Regions from separate parts of the Marinobacter halotolerans genome, predicted to be linked through region 3. Evidence: predicted binding sites of a transcription regulator. Region 3 holds the regulator's gene; each other region holds the start of a gene.

Evidence for each region. Region 3 encodes sigma-54, which starts transcription at its own class of promoters, with help from an activator protein. Its sites were predicted from a motif close to ANTGGCATNNANNTTGCTNT; they were not measured.
Region 1: the regulator sigma-54 is predicted to act here: its motif matches at 2,960-2,979, upstream of FPL19_RS13805 (PEP-CTERM sorting domain-containing protein).
Region 2: the regulator sigma-54 is predicted to act here: its motif matches at 3,518-3,537, upstream of FPL19_RS08730 (circularly permuted type 2 ATP-grasp protein).

What each region holds. Positions count from the first base shown of each region.
Region 1 is NZ_VMHP01000002.1:750,746-757,413, forward strand. Features, by position in the region: gene acnD (Fe/S-dependent 2-methylisocitrate dehydratase AcnD) at 1-34, shown strand, start outside; gene prpF (2-methylaconitate cis-trans isomerase PrpF) at 31-1,215, shown strand; gene FPL19_RS13800 (PEP-CTERM sorting domain-containing protein) at 1,318-2,202, shown strand; gene FPL19_RS13805 (PEP-CTERM sorting domain-containing protein) at 2,276-2,914, opposite strand; gene prpD (2-methylcitrate dehydratase) at 3,131-4,615, shown strand; gene FPL19_RS13815 (PEP-CTERM sorting domain-containing protein) at 4,736-5,398, opposite strand; partial or broken gene FPL19_RS17855 (PEP-CTERM sorting domain-containing protein) at 5,894-5,974, opposite strand.
Region 2 is NZ_VMHP01000001.1:1,895,245-1,901,912, reverse strand. Features, by position in the region: gene FPL19_RS08750 (YkvA family protein) at 1-300, shown strand, start outside; gene pomA (flagellar motor protein PomA) at 282-1,058, shown strand; gene FPL19_RS08740 (MotB family protein) at 1,064-1,987, shown strand; gene FPL19_RS08735 (ammonium transporter) at 2,197-3,405, shown strand; gene FPL19_RS08730 (circularly permuted type 2 ATP-grasp protein) at 3,622-5,055, shown strand; gene FPL19_RS08725 (alpha-E domain-containing protein) at 5,049-5,987, shown strand; gene FPL19_RS08720 (transglutaminase family protein) at 5,984-6,668, shown strand, end outside.
Region 3 is NZ_VMHP01000001.1:264,018-270,685, reverse strand. Features, by position in the region: gene mgtE (magnesium transporter) at 1-1,213, opposite strand, end outside; gene FPL19_RS01180 (HPr family phosphocarrier protein) at 1,314-1,583, opposite strand; gene rapZ (RNase adapter RapZ) at 1,588-2,469, opposite strand; gene ptsN (PTS IIA-like nitrogen regulatory protein PtsN) at 2,497-2,967, opposite strand; gene hpf (ribosome hibernation promoting factor) at 3,092-3,400, opposite strand; gene FPL19_RS01160 (RNA polymerase factor sigma-54) at 3,434-4,972, opposite strand; gene lptB (LPS export ABC transporter ATP-binding protein) at 5,131-5,856, opposite strand; gene lptA (lipopolysaccharide transport periplasmic protein LptA) at 5,834-6,397, opposite strand; gene lptC (LPS export ABC transporter periplasmic protein LptC) at 6,381-6,668, opposite strand, start outside.

The DNA.
Region 1 (6,668 bases), on a different contig from region 3:
CGAAGATTTCCTCCAGTCGGAGGGAGCGGCATGAAACCCCAGATAAAAATCCCCGCCGCCTATATGCGCGGCGGCACGTCAAAAGGCGTTTTCTTTCGCCTGCAGGATTTACCTGAGATTGCACAGCAGCCCGGCAAAGCGCGGGATGAACTGCTTCTGAGGGTCATCGGCAGCCCTGACCCCTACCAGAAACACACCGACGGCATGGGCGGCGCCACCTCCAGCACCAGCAAAGCGGTGATTCTGGCGGCGCCTACCGAGCCGGACCACGATGTCGACTACCTGTTCGGCCAGGTCTCCATCGACAAACCCTTCGTCGACTGGAGCGGCAACTGCGGCAACCTGAGCGCCGCTGTCGGGGCCTTTGCCATTAGCGGCGGATTTGTTAGCCCGGACCGCATTCCGGAGAACGGCACCTGCACGGTACGTATCTGGCAGGCCAATATTCGCAAAACGATCATTTCCCATGTGCCCATCACCAACGGCGAAGTGCAGGAAACCGGCGATTTTGAGTTGGACGGCGTGACTTTCCCGGCGGCAGAAATCAAGGTGGAATTCATGGACCCGGCGGACGGCGAGGGCGCCATTTTCCCCACCGGCAACCTGATCGACGATCTCGAAGTGCCCGGCCTGGGCTCGCTGCAGGCGACCATGATCAACGCCGGCATTCCCACCATCTTCCTCAACGCCGAAGCCATCGGCTTCAAAGGCACCGAATTGCAGGAGGACATCAACAACGACCCGGGCGTGCTGGAGACATTTGAAACCATTCGTGCCCACGGTGCGGTAAGAATGGGTCTGATAGACAACATCGAACAGGCAGCAAGCCGGCAGCACACGCCGAAGATTGCGTTTGTCGCGGAACCGACCGATTACCAGGCTTCCAGCGGCAAACAGATCAATGCAGACGACGTGGACCTGCTAGTGCGGGCGCTCTCCATGGGCAAACTCCATCACGCGATGATGGGAACCGCCGCCGTGGCGATTGCCACCGCCGCAGCCATTCCCGGAACCGTGGTGAACCTCGCCGCCGGTGGCGGGGACCGCACTGAAGTCGTGTTCGGTCATCCGTCCGGAACCCTGAAAGTAGGCGCAGAGGCAGAGATCACTGACGGTAACTGGGCGGTGAAGAAGGCGATCATGAGCCGAAGTGCCCGGATTTTGATGGAGGGCTCGGTGCGGATTCCCGCGTCAGATTTTTTAACAGGTGAATAAAACGCCTGCTTTGTAAATATCTGACATAGGGCGCTTTCCTTTATCTGGTTTGGTTTTTGCGTTGTGAAGAATTCATCAATGGAAATCACGGAGGAAGTGACAATGATGAATCACAACGCAAAAAAACTTGCCGCAGCGGTTAGTTTCAGCCTCTTTGCCGGCAGTGCAGCCGCTGTGCCGTTTTCAGAAATCAGGATCGGTGACAACGACGGGTTTGGCTATGACGCTGACCCCAATTTCGCGAGCCTCACCGGTGATGGTGGCGCAGCCGATCGGAATTCAGATGGCCATCTGGGTCCTACGGATGTCTTGCCCAGCCACAATGGCGACAGCACCGTTGCGACCGGTTCCGGTGACGATTTCGATAATCGTAATGGGGAGTCTGTGTCAGGCACTGGTTTTACAGATACGGGAACCCAGGGCACAGAGTTTACCGATATCAGCCTGTCCACCAGTTACGATTCGTCTTCCTCGAGCAACCAGGTGTATAACGCAAACGATGGAACGTCAGGTAGCGGAGGTACTTTCCCTGCGGGTTCGTCCACAAGCCTGCCAAACCAGCCTGGTTTCTCTTTCCTTTTCGAAGTATCACAGTCAGACATTTTGGCTGGGACACCCATCTTCTTTAACATGGTCTTCGCGGACTATGACGTTACTCCGGCCGCTATCGACTTTGTTTTTGCGTCTGGCAGTAAAACAATTGGCGTCACTCCGCAGAACAACAGCTCCAACGATGGGTTGATTCAGGGCGCATTCGCCACTCTGGATTTCTATGACGTGTTCACAAACACTGGCAGTGGCATCTGGGGTGGCGAGGTAGCTGTAAACTTCGACGCTCCAAGGGAGCCTTACACCGCATTTGACTATGTTGAACTGAGTGTGGAACCTCTGGTTGTGGACGTTCCTGAGCCCGGCACTCTGGCGCTTTTTGCGCTAGGCCTGACAGGGCTTCTGAGTGTGAGAGGTATGTCGCGCAGGGCGGCGTGATGCAGATTGGTTTTGTTTAAGTGGTACGGAAAACCGGGGCAGTTGCCCCGGTTTTTGTTGTAGCCATGAAATCTCAGGCCTTGCGGCGTGAGAGGCCGAGGCCCAGCAGGCCAAGCCCCATCAGGGCCAGGGTTGCTGGCTCCGGAACCGCTGTGGCGGTGATGCTGAAGCCGGTACGGCCGCCGTGATCTTCTCTAAGCAGCTGCAGGTAGTGGGTGCCAGCGCCCAGGGTTGTTCCAAACGAATACTCCCCAGCGAAGTCGCCACCGGGTGCCATGGCACCAAAAACGTAGCCGCCGTTGATCCAGGCATAGATTCCGTTGTCGATTCCGATATCAACCGTCACTGTGGCAGACTCGGTGAGTTCGAACTCATAGATGATCGCAGTCTCGTGGTTCACGGTCCATGTAGCGGGAATGTCCATCAATCCTGACCAATTAGCCGAGAGATTCGCAGGATCGGTCAGCCAGTTGCCCAGCGCTGGGGTTGAATCCAGAGTCGGCTCGCTCAGCGGATTTTGAAGCGGGTCACCCTCAGAAACGTTTGGTGCAGGGAAATAAACCGGGTCTGATCCATCGTAGGTTGAATAAAGATCGCCCAGATTATTGTTGTAATAACCCTGTGTGGAACCGTCGATGATCACGGTCGCAGAGGCAACACTGGCAAAAAGGCTCAGGGCGGCGCCGGCGAGGATTTGATGGGATGTTTTCATAACTTACTCCGTTGACTTCATGGGGATACTACCAACCCAGTCGTCTAAGCAAGTTTGAAGCCAAGAAAATAAATCTATTTAAAACATGGCTCTAGGGGGTTTCCTGGTCAAGCTACTCCAGGAAGTGTAAATAAAACCGACGTATCTGGGTTCGCTGAACTCAGCGGCCAAATAGTCTAGGCTGATAGTAGTGCCAATCGCAGGAGTATCCAGCGTATGACCACCAACGCCGAACAGAACCAACGCCCTGATTACGATCAGGTGATCCAGCAAATCGCCGATTACACCCTTAATTACCGCATAAGCAGTGAGGAAGCCTGGAACACGGCCCGCTACTGCCTGATGGACACCCTTGGCTGCGGGCTGCTGGCCCTGCGCTTCCCGGAATGCACCAAACATCTGGGGCCACTCGTGGAAGGCACGCTGGTTCCCCACGGCGCGCGAGTGCCAGGCACCCAGTTCCGACTGGACCCAGTGAAAGCCGCCTGGGACATTGGCTGTATTATTCGCTGGCTGGATTACAACGACACCTGGCTGGCAGCAGAGTGGGGGCATCCCTCGGATAACCTGGGCGGCATTCTGGCGGTTGCGGACCATCTCTCCCAGAAGCGCATTGCGGAGGGCTACGCGCCAATCACCGTAAAATCAGTGCTGGAAGCCATGATCATGGCCCACGAGATCCAGGGCGTGCTAGCGCTGGAAAACTCCTTTAACCGCGTCGGGCTGGATCACGTGGTATTGGTGAAGGTGGCCTCTACGGCCGTCTGCGCCAAGCTCATGGGCGCCAACCGCGACCAGATGTTGTCCGCCCTGTCCCACGCCTGGGTGGATGGCCAGTCGTTGCGAACCTATCGGCATGCGCCCAACGCCGGCTCCCGTAAATCCTGGGCGGCTGGTGATGCAACCTCTCGGGCGGTAAGGCTTGCGGACATGGCCATGCGGGGCGAAATGGGCGTACCGGGTGCCCTGACCGCGCCCCAGTGGGGCTTCTACGATGTATTGTTCAGCAAGACCAACAAAGACCAGAAGCTGAAGCCGGACGACAAGCGTCAATTTTCTTTACCACAGGACTTCGGCTCCTACGTGATGGAGAACATCCTGTTCAAGATTTCGTTTCCAGCAGAGTTCCACGCCCAGACCGCGGCCGAAGCGGCTGTTCAGCTGCACCCCCAGGTGAAGGGCCGGCTTGATGAGATTCAGAAGATCGTGATCACCACCCACGAATCCGCCATCCGCATCATCTCCAAGCAGGGCAAGCTGGCCAACCCGGCGGACCGGGACCACTGCCTGCAATACATGACGGCCGTCCCGCTGATATTCGGTTCGCTAACCGCTGAACACTATGAAGACGAATTTCACCAGACCCATCCGGAAATCGATCGCCTTCGGGACGTGATGGAAGTCGTGGAAGATCCCCGGTACACCCAGGAATATCTGGAGGCGGACAAACGTTCGATCGCCAATGCTGTACAGGTGTTTTTCACTGATGGAAGCAGCACGGATCAGGTAGCTGTGGAGTACCCCATCGGACACCGCCGGCGCAGAGAGGAAGGCATGCCGGAGCTGGAAGCGAAATTCGCAAATAACCTGAGGACCCGTTTCCCGCCGCAGCACTGCGAGCGCATTCTGGAGGCTTGCCGTGGGGGAGTGGTGCTTGAGCGAATGTCGGTGAATGAGTTCGTGGGATTATTTGTGATTTAAGCTCACTGGAACGCATAATCCTGACCCGGAATCCCGAACTGCGGCTTTTTTTTGGGGGGGATTACCGTTGAGCATTCGAGAAATCCCCGAGCTTATCGGGGACCCTTACCAAAAAACATTTCAGCTGGATTTTTTTCGGCGAAGGACTCCCAGTCCAATTAAACCGAGGCTGAACATCGCCAATGTACCCGGTTCGGGAACGGAAACCGTGGGAGGTGTCTCTTCCTGCGCGTCCTGGTTGCCGAATATTTGTGTCCTTATTTCGATGCTGCCACTAGAGTTGAATTCAGGGAAAGAAAACCCGGTTAAATTCTGGTTTTCTTCCAGTGAACGGATACCGTTTTCTTCTTTGCCACCCTGGCTGAAGTAATAAGAAACACGTGTCGATATATTTGTCGTTAAGCCAAGCCCGTATGTCTTGCCTGTTTCCAGGAACAGCGACAGTGCATCTGACTGTTTGAACGTCAAACCATCGTCCGCGAAAGACTTCTCCCCTTGGTACAGCAAGGTCCCACTGTTCGAGTTTGGTCCCTGATCAACGTCATAGATCACAAAATTGACGTCGGCATTCTCGGAAAGGTCAAACTCAATAGAAAAACTGGTCAGGTTGGTTCTTTGGTCAACCTCGAAAAACGAAATGATTCCTTGATTTCCTCCAACATTAAAAGTGCGATCGAGGTTATTGCTCTCAAAGAGTAGAGTCGACATCGCGATGCTGGGAGATGCTGCCAGGACCGCCGTGAGAAGAAATGTTGGGCCTGTTCGGTTAGCAGAAAAAAACATGTTGGTTCTCCGTCCGTGTTGCTTGCAATGGATTCATTCCAAATGGGGCAATTATTGATCCAAGACTACATTAACAAGGTGAAATCAGTAACGTAGGTTATTTTCCAAATAAAAGTTTGTTGTATGTGTAAATAATGTCGACATGAATGCACACCTTCACGAATGTCACATTGATTTGCATGCGCTATTCGTATCATCTTCGGTTCGCCAACTGCTGAACATCACGAAGACGGGTTCCACCAGACCTACCCTGAAATCGACCGCCGGCGCAGAGAGGAGGGCAGGCGAGAGCTGGAAGCGAAATTCGCCGCCAACCTGCGAACCCGGTTCCCGCCGCAGCACTGCGAGCGCATTCTGGAAGCCTGTCGTGGGGGGGTGCTTGAGCAAATATCGGTGAATGAGTTCGTGGGGTTATTTGTGATTTAAGCTCACTGGAACATAACGTAAAAACCCCACCTCAGTGGGGTTTTGTAACCGCAGTGGCTAGAGCTGGAATCAGGCTTTGCGCCGGCGAGCCAGCCCAAGTCCTGCCAGGCCGAGACCCAGCAAAGCCAGTGTGCCAGGCTCTGGTACTTCAGTAATCTTGCCGGAGTACAGTAAACCGAATGGGTTAGACGTTGTATCAGTGCCTGAGCCGACTTGATAGGACACCATCTCGATGGAATAGGTTCCTGCACCGAGTGAAGTGTTGTAGTTATAGCCTTCGTCAACTTCGCATCCAATCGGGCCATTGGCGCAGGTGGATTGAGTGAAGTTGGCTCCCTTGATCAGGATTCCATCAAAATAAAAATCAGATGTGTCATCGGTCCAGATCCAGAAATCCAGCAGGCCGCTGGAAGAAAGTGTGAAGGTCTCCGTTACCTTCATGATTGACTGTTTACCGTCCGAATTTTCAGCGCTGCCAGCCCTTGGAGCAAGAACATCCCCTTGATAGCCGGTGTCGTCGTAGGAAACCCACACGGATCCTTCATAAGGATTGTTCTCCGGTGCCCATGAGGGATGTGCATCTACCTCTTGCAACGTACACGAATCGCCAGCCGATCCGCCAAACGCTGCGCCCAGTTCGCATGATGCTGTTCCACCGCCGGAAACGATCGGTGTGGCTGCTGCAAAGGCGGAAAAGCCTAATCCCAGGGCAGCTACCGCCAACGTTGTTCTGACCTTCATGTTATTTCTCCCAAAAGCTTGTTTGTGGCGATTGCTGAAATTTTTCGGGCATCGCCCCTGGGGTAAGGCGCTGCGAGTTTTATGCCAGATTTTATAAAGTAGA
Region 2 (6,668 bases), 1.6 Mb from region 3:
GTCCGCAACAGCGGCAAGCTGATGCGTTTCAGTTCCGATATACGCCTGATGTTTTCCATGCTCCGTGACTACTGGCAAGGCAATTACCGTGCTGTGCCGTGGAAAAGCATCGCGGCCATCGCCGGTGCGCTGGTATACGTGCTGAACCCGCTGGACGTAATTCCGGATCTTATTCTGGGTTTTGGTTTTATTGACGATGCGGGCGTTGTTGCCCTCTGCCTGACGATGGTCGAATCCGACCTTCTGCGTTACGCAGCCTGGAAAGAACACAAGGAGGAGTCTTGGACTTCGCAACCCTGATTGGACTGCTCGGTGCACTGCTTCTTATTTCCTCTGCGGTTATCCTTGGTGTTTCGCCTGATGTCTTCATAAACCCTGCGTCCCTGCTGATCGTTGTGGGCGGCAGCCTCCTCGTGGTGCTGGCGAAGTTCAGCTTTGTCCAGTTTTTCGGAGCCTTCAAAGCGGCCGCCCGGGCGTTCAAGTTCCGGTTACCGGACATGCTGGACAGCATTGATGAGCTGGTAGAGGTTGCCCAGGTCGCGAGAAAGCAGGGCGTGCTTGGCCTGGAAGGCCGGGATGTTTCCACCGAATTTCTTGGCCAGGGCATCCAGATGCTGGTGGATGGCCACAATGGCGACACTATCAAACAGTTGCTGAACAAAGAACGGCTGATGACCCTCGATCACAACCGGTCCGGCGCCAAGGTCTTTACCGCCCTGGCGGATGTGGCGCCGGCCATGGGCATGATCGGCACGTTGATCGGTCTGGTCCAGATGCTGTCCAACATGGAAGACCCGAAGTCCATCGGCCCCGCCATGGCGGTAGCGCTGCTCACGACCCTCTATGGCGCAATGATCGCCACCATGATTGCAACGCCCATAGCCGATAAGCTGTCACTGCGGATGACCGAAGAGGCCCGCCTGCAGTCCCTCTACATTGATGCGCTGGTGGCGATCCAGGAAGGCACCAATCCGCGGGTTGTGGAACAGATGCTGTCCAGCTACCTGACGCCAAAGCAGCGTGAGAAGCAGGGGCAAACTGAAGAGGCCACAGGTTAGCAATCATGGATGAACTGCCCGAGGAGGAGAAACCGGGGATTCCGGCCTGGGTCGTCACCTTTGCCGACCTTATGTCTCTGCTGATGTGCTTTTTTGTGCTGTTGCTGTCGTTCTCCGAAATCGACGCACAGAAGTTCAAGCAGATCGCCGGGGAGCTCTCCAAAGCCTTTGGCGTTCAGCGTGAAGTGCCCGCACTGGAAATCCCACAGGGCACCAGTCCGATTTTCGATAAGTTTTCCCCGGCGCCGCCCGAGCCCACCGTGCTGGAACAGGTAAAGCAGACCACCACCACGGAAGAGCCGGAACTGGAAACGCTGAAAAGTCCCGAAGCCAAGGCAATTGCAGAAGCCGTTCAGGAACAGATGGACGAGCGCGTCGACAGAATTCTCGAGGTGCTGGAACCGGCCATTGCCGAGGGCCGCATCAGCGTCACTCAGGACCAGACACGTATTATCATCCGTATCGAGGAAAAGGGCTCGTTTGGCTCTGCGTCAGCGAACGTAACCTATGATTTCGAGGGACTGCTTCTGGACATGGCTCCGATACTGGCGGACATGCCCGGCGACATCGCCATCGAAGGCCACACCGACGACCTGCCGATCAATACCAGCCAGTTTGCCAGCAACTGGAATCTGTCCGCCGCCCGGGCGGCCGCCGTGGCCAATGTGTTGCTGGCCCGCGGTCAACTGGAGGCAGACCGGGTCAGCGTCACCGGCAAGGCCGACACCCAGCCCCTGGTGCCCAACACATCTGCTGCAAACCGGGCCCGAAACCGACGGGTCGAGATCATCCTCGACCTGTCCGACAAGGTTCAGGAGGAGATTCTGCGGCTTAGGGAACTGATTGGCTCCGCGCCCTCTGGTCAACAGGAGCCGCTTCTCGAGCCCACCATAGAACCGGGCCCCTCCGGCAATCGGATCTCCTGGTAGCGCACCATAAAAGCCCACATTCGCTCATTGCGCACTACTTTCGTGCGCTTTCGAGCTTAATGTAATGGCGCTTCTACCCAACGATCTCTCTTAGCCCCCGAACTTCCTGCCTATGCATTATTTTGGAACATCTATTGCTTAGCTTGCCCTCTTTGAATGCATTGTCGCCCCCGGGGCACGTCGTTTAACCATTCAGGAGAGATCACCCAGTGGATATCACCAGTGCAGTTCACACGCTGACCGAAAGCGCCAACACGCTGTTCATTCTTATCGGCGCCATTATGGTGCTGGCGATGCACGCCGGCTTTGCCTTCCTCGAAGTCGGCACCGTACGGCACAAGAACCAGGTTAATGCCCTGGTCAAGATCATGACCGACTTCGGCGTCTCCGCCGTGATGTACTTTTTTATCGGCTACTACGTGGCCTACGGCAGCCACTTCATGACCGGTGCCAGCGAGCTTACCGCCAGCAACGGTTACGAACTGGTGAAGTTCTTCTTTTTGATGACCTTTGCCGCGGCCATTCCCGCGATCGTCTCCGGTGGCGTCGCCGAACGCGCCCGCTTCTACCCAATGCTGATTGCATCTGCAGTGATCGTCGGTTTTGTCTATCCGTTTTTCGAAGGCATGATCTGGAACGGCAACTACGGTTTCCAGGGCTGGCTGGAGAACCAGTTTGGTGCACCTTTCCATGACTTCGCCGGCTCCGTTGTAGTGCACGCCGTCGGTGGCTGGATCGCCCTGGCCGCCGTTCTACTGCTGGGAGCCCGTAACGGACGTTATCGCAACGGCCGGGTGGTGGCCTTCGCCCCGTCCAGCATCCCCTTCCTGGCCCTTGGCGCCTGGATTCTGACCGTCGGCTGGTTCGGTTTTAACGTGATGTCTGCCCAGACCATGGACGGCATCAGCGGCCTGGTCGCCGTCAACAGCCTGATGGCCATGGTAGGCGGCGTGCTGGTTGCCATGTTTGTGGGCCGGAAGGACCCCGGCTTCATTCACAACGGTCCGCTCGCCGGCCTGGTGGCTGTCTGTGCAGGCTCCGACCTGATGCACCCTGTCGGTGCACTGATCACCGGTGGCGTTGCCGGTGCGCTCTTCGTCTTTCTGTTTGACTGGGCTCAGGACCGGATCGAGCGCCTGGACGATGTACTGGGTGTCTGGCCGCTTCATGGCGTCTGTGGTGTCTGGGGTGCAATCGCCTGCGGCATCTTCGGCCAGGAAGCCCTGGGTGGCCTTGGCGGCGTCAGCCTGACCTCCCAGATCATCGGCTCCATTGCCGGCGTCGCGGTGGCTTTCATCGGTGGCCTGGCGGTCTACGGTGCGGTCAAGGCCGTTTCCGGCATCCGCCTCACCGAAGAGGAAGAATTCAACGGCGCCGACCTGAGCATCCACCGCATCGGTGCCAACGCCACTGATTAATCCTTTTTCCTCCCTTCGGGGGAGTGAGCCACGCGCGCCACTCCCCCCGTTTTTGACAAAGCCCCTGTCTGCTCCTTTACTGAAGTCTGAGGTCTGCCCGCCAAATGCAAATACTGGCCCACCATTTGCTGCGGTTTTACACAGAACTTTCTAACGAACTGAAACCGGATATCAGACACGGCGTCATAAACGCCGCCAAGGGAGAAGTGTGTAACCATGCTGATAAAAACTCCGGAGGACGGTCTCTACGACGAGCTGTTCGACCCCAACAATCGCGTCCGCCCTCACTACCGAACCCTCGAGAACTGGTTGATCAACTCGGACGAGGATCTGATCGCTGAAAAGCGCCGTGAAGCCAATGTGCTGTTCCAGCGTCTGGGCATCACCTTCAACGTCTATGGCCAGGATGAGGGCACGGATCGTCTCATCCCCTTCGACCTGATCCCCAGGGTCATCTCTGCTTCGGACTGGCACAAGCTGCAGAGTGGTCTGCGCCAAAGGGTGAATGCGCTCAACCGCTTCCTGCATGATATCTACCACAACTTCGACATCGTAAAAGCGGGAGTCATCAACGCCGAGCAGGTATTTGCCAACCCCCAGTACCAGCCCGGGATGCAGAACCTGAAACTGCCCCGCAACCTCTACTCCCATATCGCCGGCATCGACCTGATCCGCAACAACGACGGCGATTTTTACGTGCTGGAAGACAACCTGCGCTGCCCGAGCGGCGTATCCTATATGCTGGAAAACCGCCGGATGATGATGCGGCTTTTTCCGGAACTTTTTGCGGAAGCACCGGTGGCCCCGGTGGATCATTACCCGGCGCTGTTGGGTGAAACCCTGCGGGCCGCATCACTGAAGCCCAACCCCACCGTCGCGGTCCTGACACCGGGCCGCTTCAACAGTGCCTATTTCGAGCACGCCTTCCTGGCCCGCCAGATGGGCGTGGAACTCGTGGAAGGTGCCGACCTGTTCGTGCGCAAGAACAAGGTCTTCATGAAGACCACCATCGGGCCCCAGCAGGTGGATGTCATCTATCGCCGGATTGACGATGACTTCCTGGATCCTCTGTCCGGCAACCCGCACTCCATGCTGGGCGTGCCCGGCCTTTACGGCGCCTACCGCAGTGGCAACGTAGTGCTGGCCAACGCCATGGGCACCGGCGTGGCGGACGACAAGTCCATTTATCCCTACGTCCCGGACATGATCCGCTTTTACCTGAGCGAGGAGCCGATTCTGAAAAACGTGCCAACCTGGCAGTGCCGCAAACCCAAGGATCTGAAATACGTGCTGGAGCACCTGCCGGAACTGGTAGTCAAGGAAGCCCAGGGCGCAGGCGGCTACGGCATGCTGATCGGGCCCAGAGCCTCCAAGAAGGAAATCAGTCATTTCCGCGACCTGTTGAAAGCAAAGCCCCATCACTACATCGCCCAGCCGACTCTCAGTCTCTCTACCTGCCCCACGTTTGTGGAGGAGGGGATCGCACCAAGACACCTCGACCTCAGGCCCTTTGTATTGAGCGGCAAGAAAGTCCAGATGGTGCCCGGTGGACTTACAAGGGTGGCATTGAAGGAAGGCTCATTGGTGGTGAACTCGTCCCAGGGCGGCGGAACGAAGGACACCTGGGTGCTGGAGGACGACTTATGCTGAGCCGCGACGCATCCAGCCTGTTCTGGATGGCCCGCTATCTGGAACGCGCTGAATCCCAGGCCCGCCTGCTGGACATCAGCCTGACCATGGCGCTGATCGATGTTCCGGAAGACCGGGAAGAGCAGCTATCCGTGCCTCTGCTGGTCACCGGCACGTCCGGGGAATTCGAAAAACTCTACGGCGATGTGACCCCCCAGAACCTGATCGACTTCATGCTGCTGGATGACCGCCATCCCGCCAGCGTGTTCAACATCATTCAAAGCGCCCGGGACAACGCACTTCATGTACGCGGCAGCCTGTCCGCAGACGTGTGGGAAAGCATCAACCTGTCGTACATTGAAATGAAGGAGTTACGCAAGACTGGCGTTACTGAATCCAATGCCAGCCAGATCTTTGACTGGACCCGGGCCCGCTCCCACATCTTCCGGGGCGCCGCCTATGGCACTCTGCTTCGAACCGACGCCTTTCATTTCATGCGTCTGGGTACGTTTATCGAAAGAGCCGACACCACCGCCCGGGTGCTGGACATCCGGCATGAAATGGCCAGCGCATCCCATAACGAGCACGCGACCCGCTCCTTTTTCGAGTGGACCGCACTGCTGCATTCACTGGCGGCATTCGAAGCCTACCAACAGATTTACGGCCCCAACATATTGCCGCTGAACGTCGCCGAACTGTTGATACTGGAGCTGGACGTACCCCGTTCCCTGCACGCCTGCCTGCATGAAATTGTGGCACTGCTGGAACTTGTCGACAGCGGTGATGCCAGGAGAGCCAGACGAATGGCCAACAGCCTGTACGCCAATATTCATTACGGCGACCGGGACTACATAGCCGAACGTGGCCTGCACGAATACCTGACCGACTTCCTGGAGCGGATTCAGGACATTTCCGCACAGATCCAGAAGGACTATATGGGGTGGCAGGCATGAAACTGAAAATTCGCCACGAAACGACCTATACCTATGACGAACCCACCCAGACCAGCATCCAATACCTGAGGCTGACGCCCCGCAACACGCCCCAGCAGCGTATTCTTGCCTGGAATCTGCGTACCCCCGGCGACACCAGCATGATGACGGACGGATTCGGCAACCAGGTTACCGTGATGACCATGGACAAACCGGTTTCCGAAATCACGCTGACGGCAGAGGGCATCGTAGACCTGACGGGCAAGCCTCTGACCAAGGATGATTCACCCTTCCCGCCGGAAGTTTTCCTGCGTCCAACGCCGCTGACTGAAGTGAACAAGCCTATCAAGCAGTTTGCCAAGCAGTTCTCTGCGAACAAACGCAGCCTGGTGCGAATGATGAACCGGATCCTGGAACACATCGAGTTCATGCCCGGCGCTACCACCGTCACCCACACCGCGGCGGAAGCCTTTGACCAGAAACGGGGGGTGTGTCAGGACCATACCCACGTGTTTATCGCCTGCTGCCGGTACATCGGCGTGCCAGTGCGTTATGTCAGTGGCTATATCCATACCAACAGCGAAGACCACCTGGCCACTCATGCCTGGGCAGAGGTCTGGCTGGGCCGCAACTGGCACACCTTTGACGTGGTGAACCTGCTGAACGTGGCAGAAAGCCATATCAAACTGGCGACGGGTCTGG
Region 3 (6,668 bases):
CAACCAGATTGATGATCAGTGCCGCAGCGATGATGAATCCGATCATCAGGTCGCTGAACCAGAATGAAGCGGCGGTGGCGACCACCAGCGCCCAGAGAAGGCCATTCAGAGCCCCGGCCACAAATTCACGATTCAGCAGCCAGGCCACGTTGGCGCCGCTGATCTGGCCAACGGCCATGCCCCGGATGACCAGGGTCAGGGTCTGGCTGCCGGCAATGCCGCCCATGCTGGCGACGATTGGCATCAGCACGGCCAGCGCCACAACCTTCTCGATGGTGCCCTCGAAAAGGCCGATCACCGCTGACGCGGCAAAGGCTGTCAACAGATTGATACCCAGCCAGATCGCACGGCGGCGGGTGGTTTTCAGAATCGGCGCGAAGGTATCTTCGTCTTCGTCCAGACCCGCCATGCTCATCAGCGAGTGGTCGGATTCTTCCCGGATAACGTCAACCACGTCATCGATCGTAATCCGGCCTAGCAGTCGGCCCTCTTCGCTCACCACCGGTGCGGATATCAGGTCGTAGCGCTCGAACAGGGTCGCAACCTTGTTGTCCGACAGGGTCACGGGAATGGGTTCAATATCCGTATCCATGACTTCCCGCACCGTGGACGCCGGATTTGACACCAGCATCTTGGTGATTGGCAGCATACCGATGAATTCGTCCCGCCGGCTGACCACGATCAGACTGTCGGTCATCGGGGGCAGGTTCCGGTGCCTTCGAAGGTAACGCAATACCACGTCGATGCTGATGTCCGGCCGCACCGTTATGGTGTCGGTGTTCATCAGGCCGCCGGCGGTGTCCTCCGGGTAGGAGAGAACTTCCTCAACCCGTTGCCGGTCCTGCTCGTCCATGGTGTCCAGGACTTCCTGGATAACCGTATCCGGCAGTTGCTGCAGAAGGTCGGCCAGGTCGTCCGACTCGAAGTCCTCGATGATGTCCGCCAGTTCCTGGGCGTTCAGCTGGCTCAGGAAGTAACTACGGATGTCATCGTTCAGATACTGGAGGACTTCACCTTCCAGCTGTTTGTCGACCAGGTTCCACAGCAGAGCACGCTGGCGCGGCGGCGACGATTCCAGGAGGTGGGCGATATCGCTGGGGCTCAGGCCCCCGTTCAGGATACGGGCGACCTGCTTGAGCGCGCCACTGTCCAGCGCTTCGCTCAGTGAGCGAAGGCGTTGGCGAGCCTGGCTTTTTTCAAGGATATCGGTCATAGAGCACCCGCAGTCAGAAAACTCTCGCATTATAGCGGAGTTAGGCTGGCCTGGTGAGAAAGAGTTGTAGGTGAATATCGTAGAGCGCTGTGCGCGGCCTCTATTCGCCTTCGCCAAAATAATCGTTGATCAGGGCCGCCAGAGCTTCAACTGCCCGGTCTTCGTCATTGCCTTCGGCAATCAGCTCTACTTCCACACCCTGACTGGCGGCCAGCATCATCACGGGCATGATACTTTTTGCATCTACCTTCCTGCCGTTGCGGCTGATGTGCACGGAGCTTTCGTACTCCGAGGCGGTGGCGACCAGTTTGGCGGCGGCCCTGGCATGCAGCCCCAGCTTGTTGATAATGGTGATGGTGCGGCGAACCATAGAATCAGGTTTCCCGGCTTTGCAGATGCGGAAGTTCGGTGTGGCGAACCTGGACGTTGCTGTACTTGCCCTGGAAATAGCGGCTGAGCTGTTCACAGATATAGACCGACCGGTGTTGGCCGCCGGTGCAGCCGATGGAGATGGTCATGTAGCTCCGGTTGCTGTCGGCGAAGGCCGGTAGCCAGTTCTCCAGATAGCCGGTCAGATCTTCGACCATTTTTCCGCTGAGCGGGTCTTTTTCGAGAAAATCGATGACCGGCTGATCCGTGCCCACGAAGCGCCGCAGGGCGGTATCCCAATAGGGGTTTGGCAGGCATCGGACATCGAACACAAAATCCGAATCCAGAGGCACCCCGTGCTTGAAGCCGAAAGACTGGAACAGCAGTGCCAGTTCCTGTTGCCGCCGACCGGCAACCCGCTGTTTGACCATGTCGCGGAGCTCGTACATCGACATGCCGGTGGTTTCGATATAAAGGTCAGCCAGCCGGGACAGGGGCTCCAGGAGCTGCTTTTCGTTACCAATGGCTTCCCGAAGGGAGGTTCTGTCATCGCTCAAAGGGTGTTTGCGGCGTGTGGCGTGAAAACGCTGGAGGAGGGATTGTTCGTCCGCATCCAGGTAGATGATCTCGACTGTCACACCGGTCTGCTGCAGGCTGTGGTAGAGGCTTTCAAAGTTGCTGAGTTCGCCGGAGAGGTTACGGGCATCGATGCTGACCGCCATTTTGGCCAGCCTGCCGCCGGATGACTGCCCGGTCGCCTCCTGGATCAGAGGAACCAGCAGGCCGATGGGCAGATTGTCGATACAGTAAAAGCCCAGATCCTCGAGTACATGCAGTACTGTACTTTTACCGGAACCAGAGCGGCCGCTGACAATGATCAGTTTCATGCCGGGTCACCTCAAAGACGAAAGATTTCAGGGGCTGTCGGCGAGCATCTGCCGGTAGAGCGTTTCTCCATCCGTACACTGACGCAGATGGTCACAGAAGGCGCGATCATTGAACTTCTCGGCAATCTGGCTCAGCAGCTCGAGGTGTTCACTGGTTGCCTCTTTCGGTACGACGAGGGCAAACACAAGATCCACCGGTTGGTTGTCGATGGCATCGAAGCTGACACCTTCCTCCAGTGTCATCAGCAGGCCAACGACGTGGTCCAGCCCGTCCAGACGGCAGTGGGGGATGGCGATACCCTGGCCAATGCCGGTGCTGCCCAGTCGCTCTCTGGAGACCAGATTATTGAATATCTGGGCGTCGCTGAGGGTTTCATCGCGGTGCTGAATCTGTTCCGCGATGGTTTCCATTACCCGCTTCTTACTGGAGGCCGGCACCCTGCAGAGTGTCAGTTCCGGGGCGAGAATGTTCTCGATGGTCAGGGTTGTGTCGGTCATGAATCGACGTCAGTTCCGTAAAAAAAGGCTGCGGCACCTTTCAACTCAAAGCCGGTGGCGAGTAGGCCAATGGCTTGTAAGTCAGCGCCGCAGCTCGATTAGTGACATGCAGGTTTCGGTCTGCCTAGCGGGCGCCGTTGCCGTGCATCCGGTCTACATTCTTTTCTTTGTGCTTGAGTATCTGTCTGTCCAGCTTGTCTACCAGGGCGTCAATCGCCGCGTACATATCCTCGTTCTCAGCCTTTGCGTGAATCTCACCGCCAATCACATGGAGGGTCGCCTCCGCCATTTGCCGCACTTTCTCAACCTCAAGGGTCACCTGACAGTTGCTGATATGGTCAAAGTGACGCTCTAGCTTTTCAAATTTTCCGGAAACGTAATCTTTCAGTGCGGGAGTCAGTTCTACGTGATGGCCTGAAATATTGAGTTGCATTGGCGTCTCCTGTTGTCTGCGAACGGGTGAGTCCTACACCAGTCGCTTTCTTTCGTTGGATGGAGGAATGTGCATTGCCTCGCGGTACTTGGCCACTGTCCGTCGGGCCACTTTTATACCCTGGTCCCCTAGCATGGCTGCAATTTTGCTGTCGCTCAATGGCTTTTTCGGCGTTTCCGCTGAAATCAGTTTCCTGATCATTGCCCGTATGGCGGTCGAGGAACATTCGCCGCCCTCGTCAGTACTGACATGGCTTGAGAAAAAGTACTTGAGCTCAAAAATGCCCCTGGGGGTATGCATGTATTTCTGCGTGGTTACCCGGGATATGGTGGATTCATGCATTTCCACCGCCTGGGCAATGTCCGACAGAATCAGCGGTTTCATCGCCTCTTCGCCATGATCAAGAAAGCCCTGCTGGTGCTCGACAATACGCGTTGCCACCTTTAGCAGGGTTTCGTTACGGCTTTGCAGGCTTTTGATGAACCATTTTGCCTCCTGCAGCTGATCCCGCAGGTAGGTGTTGTCGGCGCTGCTGTCTGCACGCTTGATAAGTGAAGCATAGCTGGCATTCACACGAATGCGCGGGGCAATTTCAGGATTGAGTTCCACGCGCCAGCGCTCGTTGTGCTTCCTGACAATGACGTCCGGGATGACGTAATCCGGTTCGCCCTGATCAATGGTGTCTCCCGGGCGCGGATTCAGCGCCGTGATCAGCGCCAGAACTTCCCGAAGCTGATCTTCTTTCAGGCGACTGCGCCGCAGAAGCTGCGCGTAATCCCGGTTGCCAAGCAGGTTGATGTAGTGGGTGATGACCAGTCTGGCCTGGGCCAACCAGGGTGTATCGGGCGGGAGCTGATTCAGCTGGATCAGTAGACATTCCTGGAGATCCCGGGCGAAAACACCGGGCGGATCGAAATGTTGCAGACGGTGAAGCACGGCTTCGACTTCGTCCAGCTCCAGCGGGTCTTCGTCCGATTCCTCGACCATGCCGGAGTGGATTTCTTCCAGTGGCGAGGTGAGGTAGCCGTTGTTGTTCACTGCATCAAGTAGCGCGTGGGCGATGGCCTGATCCCGCTCACTCAGTGGTGTGAGATTTAGCTGCCATTCCAGGTGATCCCGCAGGGTTTCGGTCGGGGAGTTGCGGGTCTCGAAGTCGTGGTCGTTTTCGTCGTCGTTTCGGGCGGCCGGGGCAGGAGCTGACTGATAGATATCGTCCCAGGCGGTGTCGACGGGCAGGTCATCCGGGATTGTGTCGGGACTGTCGGTTTCCGATGCCCAGTCCGGGCCGTTTTCCGATTCGTCCCAATCACTGGAGGCCTCGGTTTCCGCGGCGCTGGCTGTGTGCTCTTCGTTATTCGCCGCGTCCTGTTCATCGCGCTCGGACTCCGCGGTATCACCGACCTGATCCTCTTCCTCGGACGTTTCCAGCATGGGGTTGGATTCCAGTGCCTGCTGGATTTCCTGCTGAAGGTCTAGCGTCGAAAGCTGCAAGAGGCGGATGGCCTGTTGCAACTGGGGCGTCATGGTCAGGCTCTGGCCCATCTTTAATTGTAATGAGGCTTTCATAACCATGATTCAGGGTCCGTCACTCGGTCTCTCAGGTGCAAGGCGTTGACAAAAACTCTATGTATGTTGGCAACTTGCCATACCAAGCAAGTTCTTTGCCGAGTGTACTTGCTTGCGGATGGCAAAACAATTGGCTGCTGTGCCTGTTGTCACGGGGATTCATACTAAAGCCTGAACTCGTTACCAAGGTAAACTTCCTTGACCTGCTGGTTGGCGAGGATCTGCTCAGCGTTGCCGGAGGCAATAATATGTCCGCCGCTGACAATGTAGGCGTTCTCGCAGATGTCGAGGGTTTCGCGCACGTTGTGATCGGTGATCAGAACGCCTATGCCCTTGTCCCTCAGGTGGCGGACAATCTGCTTGATGTCGCTGACGGAAATAGGGTCTACGCCGGCAAAGGGTTCGTCCAGCAGTATGAAGGCCGGCTCCATGGCCAGGGCCCTGGCGATTTCCACCCGCCGGCGCTCACCGCCTGACAGCGCCATGCCAACGCTGTCGCGAATGTGGTTGATGTGAAACTCTTCCAGCAGTTCTTCGGCCTTGGCTTCCCGCTCACTGCGTTTCAGCTCTGATCGGGTCTCCAGAATAGCCATGATGTTGTCGCGAACGGTCAGTTTGCGAAATACCGAGGCTTCCTGGGGCAGATAGCCGATGCCCTGGCGCGCGCGGCCATGCATGGGCAGGGGAGTGATGTCCTTGCTGTCGATGGTCACGCGGCCGTTGTCGGCGGGTACAAGCCCGACAATCATATAAAAACAGGTGGTTTTGCCGGCGCCGTTGGGGCCAAGGAGGCCGACTATCTCGCCACTTCTGATTTCCAACGAGACGTCGATGACCACTTTTTTCTGCTTGTAGCTTTTCGCCAGATTACTGGCTCTCAGAACTGCCATCCGGTCCCTTCTTGTCAGTGCTGCGTGGCTGAATAACCATTTCCACCCGGCCGTCGCCACCACCGGACTCGTCGGAGCCCTCGGCGGTCACGATACGTTCGGCGCTATCATAATGAATGACCTGCCCGCGAAAAAGGTTTCCGCCCTGCTCAATCACAGCCTCGCCTCTGAAAGTGACCCGGTTGTCCTCCGCCGACCACTGGATTTCCAGGGCGCGGGCATCGGTTTCTCCCTGGCCTTCGACGGCTGGTTGCCGGTACCTGGCCGGCTGGCCTGAAGCCTGAATCCGGCTCACGCCTTCCTCACTTCGGGTAACGGTGACCCGTTCGGCCGTCAGGCGGATGTCGCCCTGGGTCATCTCTACTGAACCGGTATAGGTTGCAACGCCCTTGCTGTCATCCAGGCGGGCCGTGTCGGCAGTGACGCGGATGGGGGTATCCGACTCCAGATTGAACGCAGCCACCGGCGGTGCCAACAGCATCAGCACAAGGTAAAACAGAATGCCGGGATTGCGGCGTGTATGTCTATTTACCGGGCTCATAACGTCCTTCCACCTGAGCGTTGAGTTCGAGTATGCGTTCGTCAATCCAGACTTTCATGCCGGTCGCGCGGGTAATGCCGAGCGGATCGCTGATTCTGACCGGGTCAGCGGTATAGGCCGTGCGTTCTTCGTTGTCCAGCGTGAGCGTTTCGGTTGAGAGCGACAGGGGGCCGCGTTCATCCGACAGCCGCGTAATGTCGACGTTACCGGTCAGGAACATCATTCCCTGCGTCTCAAGAAGTCTGCCCTGTTTCGCTTCCAGCTTCCAGGT